Regions from separate parts of the Paenibacillus sp. GCM10027630 genome, predicted to be linked through region 2. Evidence: riboswitches for the same ligand, from Rfam matches in the RefSeq annotation. Region 2 holds a riboswitch; each other region holds the start of a gene.
The links. A riboswitch is a leader RNA that binds a small molecule or an ion and turns the genes downstream of it on or off. The one in region 2 is predicted to bind cyclic di-AMP.
Positions count from the first base shown of each region.

Region 1 (4,982 bases), on a different contig from region 2:
GCGGAGAAATCAGTAAAGCTCAGAGATATGTAGAGGAGCATCTGCATCAAAAAATAACGTTAGAGGAGGTGGCTGATTACCTGCATTTGAATTCATCCTACTTCAGCAGGTTGTATAAAAAGGAAACCGGGTTGACTTTTATCGAATATGTAATCCAAACCAAGATGAATAAGGCTAAAGAGCTGTTGGATAACACGGACAAAACAGTGGAAGAAATCTCTTATCTGTTAGGCTACGATAATAAGCGTTATTTTATCCAGCTGTTTAAAAATGAAATGGGTGTGCCGCCCTTGGCCTACAGCGGGGCAATGAAACAAGGAGGGTAAACGAATGATTTATTTTGACGAAAAGAAGTATATCCAGACGGTACTGGAGAAAACTAAACGTGAATTCGATTATCGTAATGCATTGGATACAGGAGACTGGCAGGATTGGCAGCAGTCTTTTCGCAGCAGGCTGGCTGAAATTACAGGCTTTGATCGCATAAGGCGACAGTCAATTGACGTACCTTTGTCGCCGCGAATAACGGAGACCATTGAGTTCCCGGAATATACGCGGGAGAAGATCTATATAACAAGCGAAACAGGTATAGAGGTGCCGTTCTATCTTTTGCTGCCGCACTATGGGGTCAAGCCGGTGCCATTGACTATATGTGCACACGGACATGGGAGGCGCGGCAAGGAAGATTACGCTGGAAACTTCGAGACTCCAGAGGATCGGGAACAGGCTATTCTTCAGGATCGAAACTTGGCGGAGCAGGCAGTTTTGCAGGGATATGCCGCTATTGTACCGGAAGTACGGGGGTTCTGGGAGATGGCCCGTCAAGAGGACATGGATGAAGGGAAAAGCAAGTCTTGCGATGATATGCAGAGAATATCGCTATTGTTAGGCCGTTCCTTAATTGGTGAACGGGTTCATGATTTCAGCAGAGTGCTGGATTACGCAGCAAGTCGTTCGGAGCTTGACATGGAGAAGGTCATGATAACAGGTAATTCAAGCGGCGGTGCTGTATGTGTATTCGCAGCGGCCTTGGATGAGCGTATTAGTCTGGTAGCTCCGGGCTGCTACTTTTGTACGTTCGAGCATTCGATTGTATCTGTTCATCATTGTATCTGTAATGCCGTTCCGGGCATGATGCAAGTCGGGGAAATGTATGATGTGGTAGGCTTGATTGCTCCGCGTCCAGTGCTAATGATCAATGGAGAGACAGATCCGCTATTTCCCATTGAAGGGGTGCATATTTCCTTCCAGCATGTACAAAATATATACGGACAATTCGGCTCTGCTGATCGATGCGAGCTGTTTGTTGGAGACGGCGGGCACCGTTATTTTAAAAATCGTGTATGGGATTTTGTAAGAGAGCAATGGGGACTTTAATTGAATGCTTTCAGGCATTCTTACCTCTCCTGCATTTGCAATAAAAGCAAAAGACTGCCGGTAATTCCCGGCAGTCTGGGGAGACTTGTCCTATGGACAGTCTGATTGTTTAATTTGCGATAAATTCCTGTACCCATTCACCATTATAATAAGCTACTCCGATTTTGGTATAGTTCGGGCTTAAAATATTTTGTCGGTGACCTGGGCTGTTCATCCAGGAATTCATAACCTCCTGTGGTGTCCGTTGACCCATAGCGATGTTTTCACCGGCGTACGAATATTTAATGCCGTATGATTTCATCATGTCGAATGGAGATCCATAGGTTGGGGAAGTATGATCAAAGTAATGATTATTGTACATATCCTTTGCTTTGGCGAGCGCCATTGACGACAGGGAGCTGTCGCTTGTTAACGCCTTAACGCCTGCTTTGGCACGTTCCTGGTTCACTAAGGTAACTACTTGGCTAGCATAATCGGACACGGTTGCAGTTGTACCAGCTCCTGGTTGTTGAACAGTTGAACCGCTGCCGGCAGTTGTTCCTGTTCCAGGAATATTCAATATCAGTCCAGGCCAAATAATATTCGGGTTGGCCACCTGAGGATTAGCTTTTATCAGGGAGGTTAAGCTAACACCTTGTTTCTGGGAAATCAGCCACATAGTATCATTTCCTGTTACCTGGTAAGGAGCAGCTGAAACAACTCCAGCCCCAATCAAAGTACCTAGTGCAAGCGCACCTGTCAATACGGATTTCTTGAAACGCATTTAAATCATCCTCTCTTTTTTGTGCCTGCGGAGTTAGCTGACGGATTAGGGTCAAAGAGCAATCACCCTGCCACGAAAGTGGCTTCACCCCGAAGAATGGGTTCCCCCGCGCTTCATAAGAAGCTTTGGCCTTTGATTTATTTCTCAATAAGAACAGGCAAAGTTTAGCAACTTAGCGTCCCTTTTGAGGTTGTTTCATTTTATCACGGGTATTTGCTGAGGTCATTGCACAATGTTTTCCAAAAAATACGTAGAATATATAAGTTTATTTGAGGATAAAAGATCATAGAGGGTCATGATTGAGATGAACGAAATGATATGAATAGCCCGGTAAGGTCCGTCCGCGAGACGTCCCAAACCGGGCTTAGATTGTATTATTGACTCAATTATATAAATAAGTTTCATTCCCACTATGAATAAGCGGCCGCCATAATCGAAGCTGCGGTAGAACAATCCGTACGTACCCTTGTTTATAGACAAAATATTGACTTGGAACAATGGCGAGATTGGGTTATGTTATAAGGAACATACTATGACTTTTAACACTTAATATGCGAGTACAATGCGATGCGGGAGGGTGAGAGGATTAATGGTGTGGAATCCGGATAATTATCTGAAGTATTTGTATGACAGCATTAGCCCGGTAGAAAGATTCCAGGCGAATTCAGAACAGGAATGGAGCGAGTGGAGGAATCGTTTACGAGAACGATTCGTTGAGCTTCTTGGTGGTTTCCCGGCTGAGGCTGCTGATCTTGAACCGGTTGTTCTCGAATCAGTGGACTGTGGAACCTACATCCGTAAGCGTATGCAGATTCAGACCTACGCACATCTTCATATGCCTTTTTTCGTGCTGATCCCTAAGTCGACTCAGCACGAGGGCAAGCTTGGGGCTGTTATTGCATGCCATGGCCACGGTTACGGCAGCAAGGATATTGTAGGCCTGAACTCGGATGGCACAGTTAAAACGACAGATCTCGGTTATCAGAAGAACTTCGCTGTTGAGCTGGTCCAACGGGGATTTATAACTGTTGCTCCAGAGTTATTCGGGTTTGGAGACCGGAAGCTGGCTGAGGATAACCTGGAATCGAACTCCTGCAAGCGTTTGTCCGCCTTTCTGTTGGCAATGGGACAGACGATGGCTGGATATCGCGTGTATGAAACGCTGCGCCTCATAGACTACTTGTACACTCGCGAGGATGTAGACGTGAAGCGCATTGGTTGCATGGGCATTTCGGGCGGCGGGATGGTTTGTTCATTCGCAGCTGCCCTTGATGACCGGATTTCCGCTGCCGTTGTAAGCGGCTATGCTAACACGTTCCAATCGAGCATTCTGGCTATGCACCATTGTATTGACAACTACGTCCCCGGTCTGTCATTAACCGCGGAACTGCCGGATCTGCTCAGTTTGATCTCTCCCAAGCCATTGCTGCTTGAAGCGGGAATGAGTGATCCGATTTTTCCCGTTCACGCAACACGGGAAGCGCACGAGCAGCTAAAAAAGGTTTACGAGTTATTGGGAGCAAGCGAGCAATTGGAATTGAGCTTGTTTGAGGGGACGCATGAGATATCCGGGAAACATGCCTATGATTGGTTGAACAGGGTATTGGCTTCAAAAGCAGCTGACAGCTTTAGTTGAAGCGTTACGGCACTTCTTAAGTTCATACTTCGAAGCCTTGAATCTAGATATTTCAAAAAAATCTTTAAGCAGCAGTATGCCGCAGCTTGCCTTATAGGCAGGCTGTTTCCTTATTCATAGAGGTTCCCGAGAATAGTAAACGAGGTTTTATTTAAATATATCTAAAATGTGACAATATTCCTTTTAATGCGTGTTTTTCTGCCTTTTTATGAGTTTCTATGACTTTAGTCACATGATTATTACTTGTGGAATCGATAAAATATGGGGTATGCAAGTTAAGGAGCCCTAGAGAGAGATAAGGTATAGGAATTCAGCTTTACAGTTTTATTTATATTACAATTGAAAGTGGGAGAGAAAATGAAAAAGAAAATGTTGAATTATTTATTTGCTTCAGTAGTTGTCCTTTTATCATTGTTTGGAGTTTCATCAGCAGCATTGGCTGCTCCTGCATTGGATTTTGTAGTAACTGCAGTTGGTTATGATAATGGAGTTTTGAAAGCTAGCGGTACTTTTGCTAACACTGGGGACAAAAACATCGAAACAGTAAATAAAGTGGATGTTAAAATTATTCTTTTTAATGCTGAGGGAGAAAGCAAAGAAGTTGCTCATCAGTATTTCTCTAACTTGAAAGTACATATCAAACCAGGTGAGACAGCAGAATATACACTTGAATTTACAGATGTACCAGAATATGTGGATGCTACAGCGTGGAGTGCAGAGGAAGGCGATTGGGAATTTACATATTTTGAAGATGCAGCTCCTGAAGCGGCACCAGCCCCTGAAGCAGCAGCAGCTCCTGCAGCTGAAGCAGCACTTGATTTTGTAGTTACAAGCCTTGGCTATGACAACGGTACTTTAAAAGCCGGTGGGGTTTTCAAAAATATTGGTGGCAAAAACATCGATACTGTAAACAAAGTTGATGTGAAAATTTCTTTATTCAATGATGCTGGTGAAGGTAAACAAGTTGCAGATCAATATTTCAGCAACTTGAAGGTGAACTTGAAACCAGGAGAAGAGATCGAGTACACGCTTGAATTCACTGGAGTACCGGAATATACGGATGCAACTAAATGGAGTGCAGAAGAAGGCGATTGGGAATTTACTTATTTCGAGTAAATTCTGGCTTAAATTCATAGCTGATCCAGCTTAATCACATTATTTGTGGTTAAGCTTTTTTTTAATTTATAAGAAAGTTTAATGCACCCC
Region 1 covers NZ_JBHTGY010000003.1:73,160-78,141, reverse strand. Annotated here, with positions in the region: gene ACFQ0C_RS02790 (response regulator transcription factor) at 1-326, shown strand, start outside; gene ACFQ0C_RS02785 (alpha/beta hydrolase family protein) at 331-1,377, shown strand; gene ACFQ0C_RS02780 (CAP domain-containing protein) at 1,487-2,140, opposite strand; cyclic di-AMP (ydaO/yuaA leader) riboswitch at 2,148-2,281, opposite strand; gene ACFQ0C_RS02775 (alpha/beta hydrolase family protein) at 2,730-3,776, shown strand; gene ACFQ0C_RS02770 (hypothetical protein) at 4,134-4,892, shown strand.
Region 1: linked by a shared signal. The riboswitch ahead of ACFQ0C_RS02780 (CAP domain-containing protein) and the one ahead of ACFQ0C_RS27405 (hypothetical protein) in region 2 are both predicted to bind cyclic di-AMP.

Region 2 (4,982 bases):
GGAAATGATCGAAGGTCTTCGAAGGCCTGATGGAGGCAGTGCGAAGGTGGCAGGCTTTGATACACAGACCGACTTGAACAAGGTCAAGCAGGTTATCGGTGTTCAGCTTCAATCAACCTCATTGTTCGAGCTGCTGAAGGTGCATGAGATTATGCGCATGTATGCAAGCTTTTACCCGGAATCGGTTCCTCTTGAGCCGTTGATGGACGATATGATTTTGCGTGAAAAAGTAAATGACCGCGTCAAAAATTTGTCCGGTGGACAAAAGCAGCGCTTGGCTATCGGACTTGCGTTGGTTAACGATCCTCAGGTTGTTTTTCTGGACGAACCGACGACAGGACTTGATCCTCAGGCACGCCGAACGCTGTGGGATATTATTTTACGATTAAAGGAGCAGGGCAAAACGGTTGTGCTCTCGACTCATTATATGGAAGAAGCGCATGTGCTCTGTGATCGGATCTGCTTGATGGACAGCGGTCAGGTTATCGCGCTGGATACGCCGCGGAGCCTCGTGAGCAGTTTGCAGTCGGACAGCGCTATTGAGTTTCGCCTGACGGAAGAAGGGGGGAAGCTGACGGAACAGCAATCCACTGAGATGCTAGACCAGCTCCATAACGTGCAAAAAGTGAAGCAGGCTGATTTGCGCAAAGATGTTTTTGTATTGTACACCGACCATTTGCAGACCTCGCTTATTGACTTGATACAACGTGCTGAGGCAGAGCAATGGAAAATTATTGACCTTCAGACGCGGACAGCTACATTGGAGGATGTCTTTATCCATATGACTGGGAAGAGCTTGAGAGAGGAATGAAACGCAAAAAAGGAGGCGGCCGAGCCGAATGAATGCATATGTACAATTAACGTTGGCCCAACTTAGAATTTTTATAAGGAACCGGCAAGTTTTATTCTGGACACTGCTGTTTCCGGTCTTTTTTATGGTCATGCTGGGCTCATTTCTCGGAAACGGAAATTCTGTTTCTCTGGAGGGAGTTGTTATTGATCAAGACCAAACGGCTCAATCCCAAACCATTAGCGGCTTAATGAAAAGTAGTGCGATTGTAAAAGCGACTGAATCGAAGGATGCGGAGCAAGCACTTGCACAGCTAAAGCAGGGAGACACGCAATTCGTTCTGATCATTCCGAAGGGGACCGGTCAAACGATTCAGAGTGGAAATAAGTCGGGTGCGCCAGCTGAGCTAAAAATGTACTACGATGAAACGAACTTGTCCGTATCGGAGCTGGCCAAAGTAGCTCTAAACCAGATCATCGATTCGGTGTCCAAGCAGAGCGTGAATTATACTCCTGTCCTTAGCTTGAAATCAGAGGGCGTGCAATCTTTGAAATTGCGTTATATCGACTTCCTGGTGCCAGGTATCCTAGCTATGATGATTATGTCGAATAACTTGAACGGGGTTGCCGGCCAAATCGCATCTTGGAGGGAGAGAGGGGTGCTTCGCCGTATGCAAAGCACAACCTTGCGAGCATCTACGTTCATCGCGGCGCAAATTACAGCCAGGCTCGTTCTAAACGGAATTCAATCGGTTATTGTTCTGCTAGTGGCGTATTTGTTCTTCGGTACCCAAGTGAACGGGTCTTGGCTGACTTTACTGTTTTTCGTCGTTCTAGGCACACTTGCTTTCATGGCTACAGGCTTCATTGTGGCGGGAATTGCCAAAACTCCGGAGAGCGCGGGACCGATTGCCGGGTTCATTTCCTTCCCGATGCTGTTTGTCGGAGGCGTATTTTTCCCTATCAAAAATATGCCGGAATTTTTACAAGGAGCTGTAAAGCTAATACCGATATCCCATCTTACTGTTGCATTACGTCAGGTCATGAATGTAGGGACTGCAATGTCAGGCTTATGGGTGGAGGCAGCTTTCCTGGGCGGCTGGTTAGTGCTTGCATTTATTGCAGCAAGCTTGACCTTCAAGTGGGAGTAGCTAGCACGATTATACAGCCAGGTGGAGCTGTCCCAAAAGTCATTTTGAAACAACCCCTCCACCATTTTATCCTGAATAGATGGTTGCAAAAGAGCCCTCAATTCCACTTTAATAATTGAAGGCTTTTTTGCATATTCTTGTGTATTCTTAGTGATGAATAAGATGAGGTCGCATTTAGCGCGTACTCATTGCGGGTATCGGGTTCGTAGTTCGTTGTTCGTGGTTCGTGGTTCATGGTTCGGGGTTCGGTTACGGCATTACATGGCAGTCTGGCGTACTCCGTACAATTATCAGGAAAATGTCAAGTTAGTTACTCCGAAAATAGCGTTCCAAGCCTTATAGCTGGAATTCCTCATGCTAATTCTACGTATTTTGGCTGATATCCACCATTTCCCCTCTATTAGAGTTAGTTTTTCCAGTTAGATTGATTTCAGGCGATATCCACGCTAGATTAGCGTTACAATTTCCATCTATTTTCTTTCCTTCCGCAGCGGCCCGACAAATCATGGTCTCCTCTAGATTGAAAGCAGCCGCCCCATCACTTAAGTAACATCCAAAAAGCGGCCGGACTCATTTTTGGATTTTCGAACCCCCACTCTGATGGGAATTTCCCTACAAAAAAGACGCTTCCATTTCCGCTTACATGGTGGTTTTGGAGGCGTCTTTGTACATAGTTTGGGCTGATTCATTCACTGAGATCCTTTTGGGACAGCCTCTTTTTTGCAATGCATTGGAGGACACCTTTACAACAGCATAATAAAACAAAATAGCTCCATAGCTATTAGAAAGAACGAGAAAAACATGCCTGAGTAGCAGGTTGACCGGAATACTTGTCTGCTGTTCATTATGTAGACTCTAAGGCAAAGGATGCAAACTAGCCCGATAAACAAAGTCGTAATGAAGGTTAATGATGTCATTTGGGAAACGGGCATTACAGCCGCCGCTTGTGCAAGGACGTAGCTTAAGATCAAGGAAACTATAAATAAAGACAAGGCACCGAGCCGATATATCCGCTTTTTTTCACGCCGCATTTTGCGTATTTCGGGGTAACGTGAAATCAACCAATAAATCCACTGGCATAATAAAATGAAAACTACAATGAAATATAAAATACTCATGGAATGATCCCTTCCCTTACTATATAATAGGTTATTTTGCTTAAAAGGAAAAATAGGATCGCGATTGATCAATCAAGTAAGAACGCTCCAGTACAATACCGTTTTCCTTTTGCGGACGGGTTATATCCGTTTTTTGAAGCTGATTAATTAGATCCTGAAGAGCGGAATAGGCCAGCGAGCAGCGGTCTTGTCCCCATGCTTCCTGTTTGTTTTGGATGAAGGCCATGGCTTCAAGTACGGAAAGTCCTTTTAACTTAATGAACACAGAAGCCCATGGGATCAGGTCGAATTTTCTCCCGTAGGAAGGCAGGATGCATTCCTCCCAGCCGTTGATTCCATTGCTCGATATTTTTAGCAAGCCGCATGCGCATTCGTTTGTGACTTGCGGAATTCGTCTTTTTAATAGAAGACAATCAAATTGATAAATTTCCATGGAACCAATTTTAAAGCCTTCCAGGGTTCGGTCGGATGGAGCATCCAGAGGGTCAGCAAGCTTTAACATAATGAATACACTCCTTGTTATTTGTTTTGGACAACAAAAAAAAGCCCGGAGAGCAGAGAATCTCTACTCACGGGCTTCCTGACAAGCTGGTTAGGAATAGCACGATCGTTGGTTCTCTCTCAATTCGCTTACGAGGTTAGCTGTCGGATTCGGGCTTGAGAGCGCCCTACCAGCAGATATGTGTTGGCATACCTGTAAGGATTCACCCCGTGAACCATCTATACTAAGATGGCTTTAAGTGGGTCCCCCGTTTCCCTATGCGGGAATTAAGCGTGAAAATAAAATATGAAGTTATTGAAACGTATCATACGCTGACTGGAGCATATTGTAAACCGTCAATCAGGAGGTTATTTTAGTTATTTCTGCTGTATAAGCAGATGTAAGCGAATTCAACTGAGGTTAGCGTTTATTATCTACCCTAATGCTAGGTTATGCTATGTTTTTTGATAATTCCTTTAAAAATGGAGATAGAGTGAGGTAGATGCAGTAAATTGAAGAATGAACCTTATTAAGAGGTTCTAGCTATCCGTTATAGACGCATTTGAAAGTCATGCTTTATTTACAGTGTTAAGCTACAGGAGTATGATACGACTCATGATTTACAACAAAGTTTCCAATTCTAACCGCTTAATTTCCTAATAACAGGGAAAATGGGGGAACCAACAAAACGATGCCAATACGGTGTGAGAGCCGTATTTCAAGTCGTTTGGGGTGAATCCTGAAGATGCACTCAAGTTTGCATCCAGGTAGGGTGACTCTCACCATCCGAATCCGTCAGCTAACCTCGTAGGCGTTGGGTAGTAAAAACTTTTAAGCTTGAACTGATTCGTATAAGTTGAAAGCAAACAGCTTTAGGTACACTATTTCATCAGTAAAATGAACATGCATCTTTATCGCTGAGTCCTTGAATGGAAAAGGAACGGGGGAACCAAAGGAGCGCAGGATACTTCATTAGTCTGTAAGTCAGACACAAGTATCGGGCAAGCTTCATGGGGTGAATCCTGCAAGGTATGCTGGAAGTATACCTGCAGGTAGGGCGACTCTCACGCCCGAATCCGACAGCTAACCTCGTAAGCGTATCGAGAGAGGCAACGATTGTCGTGGGTAAGACACGGTTTAATTTTCTGTGCCTTAGGAAGCCGCGAGAAGAGTTCACCTCTTTTCGCAGGCTTCTTTTTGTTGCGCTTAAAGAATGAAGCGAAGCAAATTTCTGCAGATAATTGGGGGCTCCCCCAAAAGTAATCGGAATTCACTATAGAGCTTCGTGTCACTTTTGGAGGATAGTTGGTTGCCTTCTTTTCGGGGAAAAAAGGAGGAAAATCGAAATGGAACAGCAAGAATTTATTTTGGTATCTGCGCCTAACAAGACCGGTGAAGGATTCATATGCCAGTTGATCCGGCAAGGATTGCCATTCGCCGCCA
Region 2 covers NZ_JBHTGY010000056.1:37,907-42,888, forward strand. Annotated here, with positions in the region: gene ACFQ0C_RS27390 (ABC transporter ATP-binding protein) at 1-811, shown strand, start outside; gene ACFQ0C_RS27395 (ABC transporter permease) at 840-1,940, shown strand; gene ACFQ0C_RS27400 (hypothetical protein) at 2,684-3,058, opposite strand; gene ACFQ0C_RS27405 (hypothetical protein) at 3,099-3,560, opposite strand; cyclic di-AMP (ydaO/yuaA leader) riboswitch at 3,670-3,843, opposite strand; cyclic di-AMP (ydaO/yuaA leader) riboswitch at 4,175-4,368, shown strand; cyclic di-AMP (ydaO/yuaA leader) riboswitch at 4,445-4,653, shown strand; gene ACFQ0C_RS27410 (hypothetical protein) at 4,886-4,982, shown strand, end outside.

Region 3 (4,982 bases), on a different contig from region 2:
GTACCTTGTACCTGCTAGGTATGCCACTCTACTATCTCATGGGGAAGAGAGTTGACCCTCCAAGTTTCATTCCAATGGGATTGATCATTATTTTCGCCTCTATGGTGATCGCCGTTTTTGCTGCTGTTCTTCAAAGACTTTTACAAGAAGCTATTAATATAAAATCAGAAAATGATTTAACGATCTGAGGTGAATAACATGGCGATTATCATCAATATTGATGTGATGTTAGCAAAGCGAAAAATGAGCGTAACGGAGCTTGCGGAGAGGGTTGGAATTACTATGGCGAATCTTTCCATTCTGAAAAATGGGAAAGCAAAAGCTGTTCGTTTTTCAACATTAGAAGCGATATGTAAGACTTTGGATTGTCAGCCAGGCGATATTTTGGAATACAAAAGTGACAAAGACACTCAATAAAACAGACAACGAACGGGACACGAGAGTTCAGGGAGTTAGGAGGGCCGCCTCCGGAAGGGCTAACAGCTTCAGGAACGACCAGGCGAGCTCCCTGTTCTAGTAATAATGTGTAGTCGGGTGACAAGAACATCGGTTTGGAGTTATGGACACAACCCGGGATTGCCCGTGCACAGCAGCTGCGCATAAGTGGGATCCTGCAGCGAAAGCTCGGTGAAGTAGTTGGCAATTTCGTGATTGGCGGCGACAGAGCCCTTTTGGAAAGGCAGCTCACGGCTTTTTTTGGCGTGTAAGTAGGTGTAGGTTTGGCCTGTTTTCGGAGATTTATAGAGAATAGGCGGCAGCTGCGGAACGAGATCGAACGGGTTGTGAATTCGATGCCGGTCGAATATTTGGTTGAAGGTGCTGGAAAATTCAGCGTTCCCCACACGAGGTGAAGCATACGTATAAACGATAGGATCGCTGAAGCCGCTATTCACTGCGGTGTCAACGGCGCATAGATGGGCAAGCGCACCGCCAAGGCTATGCCCTGTAATATAAAGCGGCTTATGACGGGAAAGAGTCTGTAAGGCTGACAAGACGGGTTGCCGAGCCGATTCATAAATCCCGAGAAACCCCTGGTGCACGGAGCCGCTGTTCTTCACATAGGGAAACGCGTTCTGTCTGGCGATTGCATCGGATATCCAGTCCGATTTGGTATTCGTTCCACGAAACACCAGGACGATCCGGTCAGCTGCCTCGGCGATAAAGCCGAACGGTTCTTTTCTGCCTGTAAATGAAGCGGCTTCAAATTCCGTAACCAACTGATAACGACGCGGCAGAACAAATGTTCCATCGGCGCTTTCAAACTGTTGATAGCTTTGGCTGCAAAGTGCGGACAATAAAATGGCGGTCTGGATATCAAACAGATTCTTGCTCATAGATCTCCCTCTTCTGCTCACACATGTTTTATGTATGTATATGAAAATGATGGGCTTACGTCCACGGGCATATGCCTAACTTATTCAAGCCAGACCACGCTACCCGTCCCCTCAGCTCCAGAGGAGGAATTTATTTAACAACCCGAACTGATTATTGTCGACCATAATTAAACGTCGTTCACGTATTCCGATTTTTTGCCCCAGTAGTAGCCAGAAAAAAGTACTCATCGTCATAATAATGCCCCCGAACTGCAATACGAGCATCACCATAAAATAGCCGAACACGCTATATGTTTATGCAACATTAAAAACGCCGAGGCCCGTATCAATTACTATACTGACGGCGGTAAAGAGACATTGTCTTGCTTCGCGTTCTATAAACAAGTGGATTTTGGGGAAATTTAACTCCAATTGATCGTATCAAAAGTAAAAGTGTAGCTCACTTAACTAACGGAAAACGAGAGAGCAATGGACGTACTTAGGAAGCTACTTCTTCCTTCAGTACGTCCATTTATATTTGAGAGCTATGAGTCTGTTCTCCCTCAAATAAGTTGTCGAAATCCCAAAGAAGCAGATGATTTGTTTTTCTTCACTAACACAACATTGGATATTATCAAGGATTTAAAAAAACTATCGGGCCTGCGTTCGACAATTGTAGAACTTGAGTAAATAGTTAACCTTTTTATTAAAAGATTTATGATAGTTGAAGAAAGAACGCGATAAAGTGAGCTTATAGAACCTTGAACACCAAGTAATCGCTTACATGTGATAAATACAAGATAATCCACCTTTTTCAATCCATATTTAAATTTTACAGTCACTGACAAAAGGAGTAGTATTCATTCTTGTATCTATAACTAAATACAGTTTCCAATTCTAATATCGCTGAGTTTTCAGTAAATGAAAAGCGGGGGAACCAAACAGGTGTAGGGATGCCAGTTGTAAAAACTGTTGTCTGCTCACTTGGGGTGAATCCAAGGATTATTAATCCTGGTAGGGCGACTCTCAACGCCCGAATCCGACAGCTAACTTCGTAAGCGTAAATGGAGAGTGGAGGGTGAAGCTTCTGATCCTAGTGACCACAGGGCTGCATGCACCTGTGTTTTTTGTTGTTTACAATTATCAATCTTAAAGAAAGAGCCCGGGAATTGGGTGTGAAATGGTGGTGAACACGAGTGTTATCTGCTCTAAGAGATTTTTAATTGGCCGACCGTTAAAATCAAATGAATTAGGGGAACAAAAACTTAATAAAACTAAGGCTTTAGCCATCCTTTCTTCAGATGCCTTATCTTCAGTTGCTTATGGCCCAGAGCAAATATTATTAGTCTTAGTAACCGTTAGTGCCGTAGCATTTTGGTATTCCATGCCAATTGCCTTTGGAGTATTAATTCTGTTATTAGCTCTTATTTTATCTTACCGGCAAATTATTTTCGCTTATCCTCACGGTGGTGGGGAGTATGTGGTATCGAAGGAAAATCTGGGTATATATCCTGGGCTGATCGCCGGAGGCTCCTTGTTGGTAGACTACATCTTAACGGTAGCAGTAAGTGTGTCTGCCGGCACGGATGCTATTACGTCTGCATTTCCTAGTTTACATGCTCATAATGTAGTCATTGCTAGTATATTTGTCTTGTTTATTACAATCTTGAACTTAAGAGGCGTAACGGAGTCTGCTTCTATATTAGCCTATCCGGTTTATTTATTTGTTTTAGCTTTATTTATTCTAATTAGCGTGGGTATTTACAACATCCTCACGGGACATGTTTCACCTGCTTTACATACACCAATCGGTACACCAGTGGTTGGAATTAGCTTGTTTCTACTTCTAAGAGCTTTTGCCTCAGGTAGTTCTGCTTTAACAGGAGTTGAGGCCATCTCGAATGCCATTCCGAACTTTAAAAACCCTGCTCCTAATAATGCTGCTAAAACGTTAATTGCGATGGGTACTTTATTGGCTTTGTTATTTTCCGGAATTGTATACTTGGCTTATTATTATGGAATTTCTCCGAGATCCGAGGTAACAGTTGTCTCCCAAATAGCAGAACAGACGTTCGGAAGGAACTTTATGTACTTCTTCATTCAAGGAACAACGGCATTGATCTTAATCCTTGCTGCTAATACCGGGTATTCTGCTTTCCCCTTACTTGCCGTGAATCTTGCAAAAGATAAGTTTATACCTAGAATGTTCACGGTTCGAGGGGACCGGCTGGGATACTCCAATGGGATCATTATTCTTGGGATTCTTTCAATCGTCTTAATTATTGTTTTTGAAGGACGGACGGAACAACTCATCCCGCTTTATGCTGTAGGTGTGTTTATCCCATTTACCCTCTCCCAAACAGGAATGGTTGTAAAATGGATTCGTGAAAGACCAAAAGGCTGGGTTGCCAAACTCATTATTAACACAACAGGTGCTGGGATCAGCTTTATCGTCACCATGATGTTCTTTTTAACCAAGTTCTCACAGGTTTGGTCTGTATTAGTTTTCTTGCCTTTAATCATTTATCTCTTTCATCGAATTAGAAAGCATTATGAAGCAGTTAGCGACCAATTGAGACTTACAACCTGTGAGCCTGCTGTGCCGATTGAGGGAAATGTAATCATTCTTCCTGTGGCGGGAGTTACTCATGTGGTGGAGTACTCATTAAACTATGCAAAATCCCTTTCACCCCACCAGATTATTGCAGTGTACGTCCCGTTTGAAAGAGAGGATGAAGCGGCGTTTGAAGAAAAGTGGAACAAGTGGCAACCTGATGTGAGACTGGTGACACTCCACTCTCCTTACAGAAGTATTATCCAGCCACTGACCAAGTTTATTGATACCGTTCAACGCAAAGCGAATGAGTCGAGCTATCAGGTTACGGTTATTATTCCGCAATTTATTCCTAAAAAAGGCTGGCATAATATCCTGCATCCAGTTTACTGATTCGTACACACTTGCTATATCGGAGAGATGTAATTGTAACTACTGTACCGTATCATTTAAAGAAATAGAATCAACTAAGTCATCTGAAATTATAAATCCATCTCAATCTGATAGAAAAATGACACAAATGTGCCTACATAACATATGGAAGAAAAGCTTGAGGAATCAGGCTTTTTATTTTTTATGAAGGGAGATTTGAAAATGCACAAATCTCCCTTCATTGTCGACTAGTGACACAAATCCTGTATTTACTTCAACATAGATTTGGTTAAAGGTGGATTGTGATAACGGAGATCGCTAGCCGCCCTATTCGAGGTATGACAATTCATCAAACAAATAATACAGAAACTAAGAAAGGACAGTACTAACATGGAAAATGTATTAAATGTAGATAAATTTGAATCAATAAAATCTTTACAATCGACAATTAGTAAACTCGAGAATGCCTTGTCCCAGATGACTCAAAATGGCGCAAATACTAGCCTAGTAAAGAAACGACTCAAAGCTGTTTCCATCGGCTTAGCCATGCTAGAAAACGTTTGGAATCAAAGACCCCATTATTACACACAGGAAGATTTAGCAGAAGCTCGCAATGTTATTACTGGTTTATTTCCATCCATTGAAAACAGTTATGCTAAGTCAAAGGTTGGTAGTCCCCAAAGAACGCTTTTAGAAAGAAGAATTAAAGCGTTGGAACTAACTGTCCAAGCGATTGACGATCT
Region 3 covers NZ_JBHTGY010000018.1:25,461-30,442, reverse strand. Annotated here, with positions in the region: gene ACFQ0C_RS09865 (DUF2975 domain-containing protein) at 1-188, shown strand, start outside; gene ACFQ0C_RS09860 (helix-turn-helix domain-containing protein) at 199-417, shown strand; gene ACFQ0C_RS09855 (lipase family protein) at 558-1,334, opposite strand; cyclic di-AMP (ydaO/yuaA leader) riboswitch at 2,208-2,389, shown strand; partial or broken gene ACFQ0C_RS09850 (APC family permease) at 2,494-4,328, shown strand; gene ACFQ0C_RS09845 (hypothetical protein) at 4,630-4,982, shown strand, end outside.
Region 3: linked by a shared signal. The riboswitch ahead of ACFQ0C_RS09850 (APC family permease) and the one ahead of ACFQ0C_RS27405 (hypothetical protein) in region 2 are both predicted to bind cyclic di-AMP.

Region 4 (4,982 bases), on a different contig from region 2:
TAAATATAAAACAATCATAATAGGAATAAGTAACCAGAGAAACCCTCTGAAAAAGGCAAATGGCGTTTCAAAGAGAAAGGCTTTCCAAAAGGCCGATCCTGTTTCTTCCCATAGCCCGGGAGTATAATACAATAATTTGGGATTTAGAAATGCTGCCGTATCAATAGAGTCGGTGGAGATTAGTACTACAAAAATAGGGATGAAGGTAGTAGCCAAGGTGCTCCACATTTCAGATATTCTTTTATATCTTCCGGCTTTGGAATCAGCATCTGAAAAAATATCATCGTATCCATTTTCGTGTATCTTCCTAAAATATTGATAACCCGAACTTTTGGTCCCCGTAATATGTTGCCAACCACAGTCTTCGAAAAGAGCACAGTAATCTGCAAAATCCTCCTGCTTTTTAAATGTTCGGTAATCCATTTTTATAACTGCATTGTCGGGTTTGTCGGGTTGAAATTCATAACCCATCGTTTTTTTTGTGAATCTGTAACCTTGCTGGGCCATCTTATTCAGCCATTGCTCTTCTTTCTCAAAATTAATAAAGAACTTAAATTTTTTCACCACTATTCCCCCATTTCTTATCTGAAGGTATCTTTCGTAACCTCAATCATATGTTTCATTCTTTCAAAGTCGAGACGCAAAATTTCCAGTCCTCTATCAGTAATGGCATAAACCTTACGCCTGCTGTCCTCACTTTTGACAGGCTGTATAAATTTTAGCTTCACCAAATTCTCAACAGCTCCATACAGCGTCCCAGCAGCCATTCTTACCTGTCCGCCGCTTAGCTCCTCAACCTTTTGCATAATCAAATATCCATGTGCCGGTTCCATCAAGGCCAATAGAATATAATAAACGGTTTCCGTAAGCGGCAAATTTTTATCTCTGCTCATGTTTCCCCTCCTTGAATCAACGGCACATATATCGTCAGACTATATATAGTAAAACTGTATAGTTACACTATACACAATGAGACTGTATATAGCAACAGTAAAAAAGCCGTTTAGCATATTTTTCTGCTACACGGCCCAGCCTGCGGATGCAACCATCAATCTCCGCAATATGTAATTAAAATTTCCAACCTATTAGGGATCGTTTATTTCAGATACAAGGTGTCCTCTGTGCTGGATCATTATACGTCTATATCGCGCAGTTCTGTCGCTAAGAGGCTAATAGTAGTAACTCTTTCTTCACCATCTTGTTTGTCGAATAGGAGTTGCTCCATAAATTCCCAGACATCTTCCAGCTTGCGCCTGCCCTTATAAAACTGCAAGACATCAGGATTCATTACAAAATCCTTATGAAGATTCTGATAGATGCTTAAAAATTCAGCAAAGTACGGCTTGTCAACCAAGAACATCATATCCGCTTCAACGGGGGCCAATTTCAACCCTTCCCAGTCAATTAACATCAGATGTGGTTCGGATTGCATCAGATTCCAATTGTGGAGATCTGAGTGGCACAGAGCCATTCTTACATTACCGGTCTTTAACCTCACAGACAATTGTTCAACGGTATCGATCATATCCCTAATTTGTTCAATGTGAGGGTTCATCACTTCTCTTAGATCAACAGGAATAAGGTTATTCTCTTCATCCAACGAGTTTCTAAGCTCTGGCAAAAACGGAACATGAAAATTTTCTTTGACCATATCCGTTTGAATAGGTATTTCTTCTCCATAGGCATGAAGCTCTGTCACTATTACCGATAGATGGTAAATTTGCTCCTTGTTCAAATCTTTATCACCAATTGTTTCTCCATCTATATATTCATAAAGCAAATAAACTCCAGCATCATCCTCACATTTATAGTCACCTTTTTTAGTTAAAATGGGTACCGGAATTTTACCTTTCAAGCTGCTATTATGCATGAGCCACACCAGAATAGGAACATATTGATCTATATGTGCCGTCCATTTGGCGGTGGATGCTCTGCTCTTTTCATAAACCTTCAAAAAGTAGGCAGCCTTGTTGTCATAAACTTTATATGCAAGTGCCGCCCAACCACCCTTCTGTGGTAAAACGTTTATGATATCTAGATCATAGTGATCTTTCAAGATGTTCCTGATCTTGATCATTATGTCCCCCTATGTAACTAGGCCATTGCACCATATTTGAGATATACAATCTGGCTTCCGACATAAGTAACAGCCACTCCATTAATATTCCTCTATCACAGCAACCAGGTTGCAAATAGAACCTTCTTCAGTCGAAAAGATTACCCCTCCGACACATCCGCCCTTAATTCACCTGCAACCTCAATTATTTTGGGAATGACTGCTTCATTGGTGCCAGATACGTAGATATCGCCTTGATAATGACGGAATGGGATCTTTGTATCGCCGTAGCTCCACATGAAGAAGTCTCCTTCAATAGACATGCTGGTAGAGCCTGTCACCGTAAACACTGACGTATAAGTAAAATCAGGTTTGGATGCAAAATACTGTTTACACTCTTCCAAAGAAATGGTTAGGTCTGAACTGTCATTTTCCTGAAATGCTCTTGTAATTCGATAGCGCTGACTCATTGAAATGCCTCCTAGCGTAAAATGGATATAAGAAAATATATCACATCTTAGTGCAAAAGAGATATATCAGAGATATCCAAACTCGTTATAACACGCTGACACCCACTGATATATCAATTGGGACACGAATATATTGTAAGGGTGGTTTTTAGTAAAATATGCCGAATCTGCACAGCATAAGTGCTAGTACGGGGGACATCTATTCTCGGGGTGAATATTCGACTGCTTTGAGCTGCGAATAAGGGAAAACCTCTTCCCTAACCCGTCAACTAACCTCGGAGGCTATTAGGAGGAAAATAGTTTGAAGCTTTCAGGCAAATCGTTTGTGTTTTTTAGTGCATTTCTTTCTTGCGCATTCTTTTCTACGGTCAGTGCTCATGCCTCAACCCCGAATGAAGGAGTCAAAATTCAAGTCAATGATACGCTCCTCAATTTTCCCGAAGTACAACCTGTCGTGGATACCAATTCTCAGCTCCAAGTACCGTTTCGTCCTCTGATGGAAGCGCTCGGTTACCAGATCAGCTGGTCAAAGGAAGGTAGAGAGGTTAAAGTCTCTATGAAAAAGGACGATCAAACCTTAACCTTGAAAACTGGAGATACGTTCGTACAAGTCAACGGGAAACAAGTCGAAGTGAAATCCATGATCGGTATGGACCAAGGAAGTGTATATTTACCTCTCCGGTTCGTATCCGAAACTCTCGGAAACAAAGTTCAATGGGATGACGAGAATCAGCTCGCCATCGTAGACGCGGATGGGAAATACCATGCCCCAGCGTGGTATAAATCAAAGAAGCAGGATACTATCCTCCAATTCGCCAAAGAGTATCTTGGCGTACCTTATAAATGGGGAGGCAGTACACCTAACGGATTCGATTGTTCAGGGTTTGTACGGTATGTATTTACTCATAATCGGGGAATTGATTTACCTCGAACATCTATTGAAATGTACGATAATGTGGGAACCGCAGTAGCTTATCCTACTCAGGGGGATTTGGTCTTTTTTTCTAAAAGCGGCGTATCTCACGTAGGAATCTATATGGGTAACGGTCAATTCATCTCAGCTACGTCATCACACGGGGTTCAAATCGATTCACTATTCAGCCCTTATTGGGGATCCAGATACATAGGTGCTAAAAACATATAAATTTATTTAGTCTGCCTGAGTCACTTCTCCGAATGCCTCGGGCAGACTAAAATATTTGAGAACCAGCTTATTCAATCACATACGTATTTACATGCTGCTCTCTCATATATACGTTCTTTTCAAATAAAGCGACATCTTGGATTCTTTGAATAGTAAAATTAGACATTGGTTTGGGCAAATCATGCAAATCAAAATAGGCACATTCATCAATTTCTATACCGTCAGGCGTAGGGATTCCGCTGAAAGAATTCGCTCGAAAAATAAAAACATAGGCATTTCGATGAGATAAAAAGTAAAGTCCACTGAGTGACATATCTGTAACTTCTATCTGAATTTCCTCCTTACATTCCCGAACTGCAGCTTCCCATGAAGACTCTCCGTTCTCCACAACACCGCCCGGCAGTGCCCACTTTTTTTTGCCGTAAACTTGATGAACGAGTAAAATCCTCCCTGACTTATCAAAAATTGTGCACCCAGCGGCGTCAGCTGTTCTCTCCATGCTCCTAACCTCCTATTCTTGATCTCATCTTAACTATCCTGATAAATAATATATTCCTTTATATTTCCAGTTACCAATGATAAATGACTAATAATTAACTAATCGTCAAGCAAGTATGGCAGCAGATGCAGATTTCTTTGGCAGCTGATTTATTTCTGAATGAGGATTAAGATAATTTTGTTTGATTGTTATTTTCCCCCTGCAAACAAAAAAGGGACCCATTAATAGGTCCCTTTCTTTAAACATATATCCGTAACTATTCATTAGTTACTCCGAAGCTTCTATATTAGGTACCGCAATAGGTTCGGTAAGGACGACTTGACATCGCGGGCAATGTAGAGTATTCAGCTTGTTCGGGGGAGTGCGCATAGGGGCTCGAAAGAGCAGCAAGAAGCCGTTCCATTACGCTGTAATCTCCTTGTTTCACCGCTGCTTCCAGCGCTTCCTCTACCCGATGATTACGTGGGATTAGCGCGGGATTGCTGTCCCGCATTAACTGATGGGAGGAAGATTTGGGTTCCTGCTGCCTTCCCAGTCTCGCCTGCCACAGCTCATACCACTGAGTAAATCCAGAGGTGCCAAACAGGATCGTATCTTCCGGCTTCTCAAAAGTTAAAGCGCGGAATGTATTCGTGAAGTCCGCATGATTTTTCTGCATCATACTAAGTAGGTCTTCGATAAGCGATTCATCCTGCAGCTCTTCGTTAAATATTCCCAGTTTTGCCCTCATTCCCGCGAGCCAATTACGGCGGTACAAATCAGCAAAACCTGAAATTGCAGCCTCGGCCAATTTGATTGCCTGAGCCTCATCGG
Region 4 covers NZ_JBHTGY010000039.1:176,905-181,886, reverse strand. Annotated here, with positions in the region: gene ACFQ0C_RS21290 (DUF2812 domain-containing protein) at 1-564, opposite strand, end outside; gene ACFQ0C_RS21285 (PadR family transcriptional regulator) at 582-893, opposite strand; gene ACFQ0C_RS21280 (aminoglycoside phosphotransferase family protein) at 1,133-2,077, opposite strand; gene ACFQ0C_RS21275 (hypothetical protein) at 2,218-2,526, opposite strand; cyclic di-AMP (ydaO/yuaA leader) riboswitch at 2,676-2,825, shown strand; gene ACFQ0C_RS21270 (C40 family peptidase) at 2,828-3,670, shown strand; gene ACFQ0C_RS21265 (NUDIX domain-containing protein) at 3,738-4,169, opposite strand; gene ACFQ0C_RS21260 (protein adenylyltransferase SelO) at 4,456-4,982, opposite strand, start outside.
Region 4: linked by a shared signal. The riboswitch ahead of ACFQ0C_RS21270 (C40 family peptidase) and the one ahead of ACFQ0C_RS27405 (hypothetical protein) in region 2 are both predicted to bind cyclic di-AMP.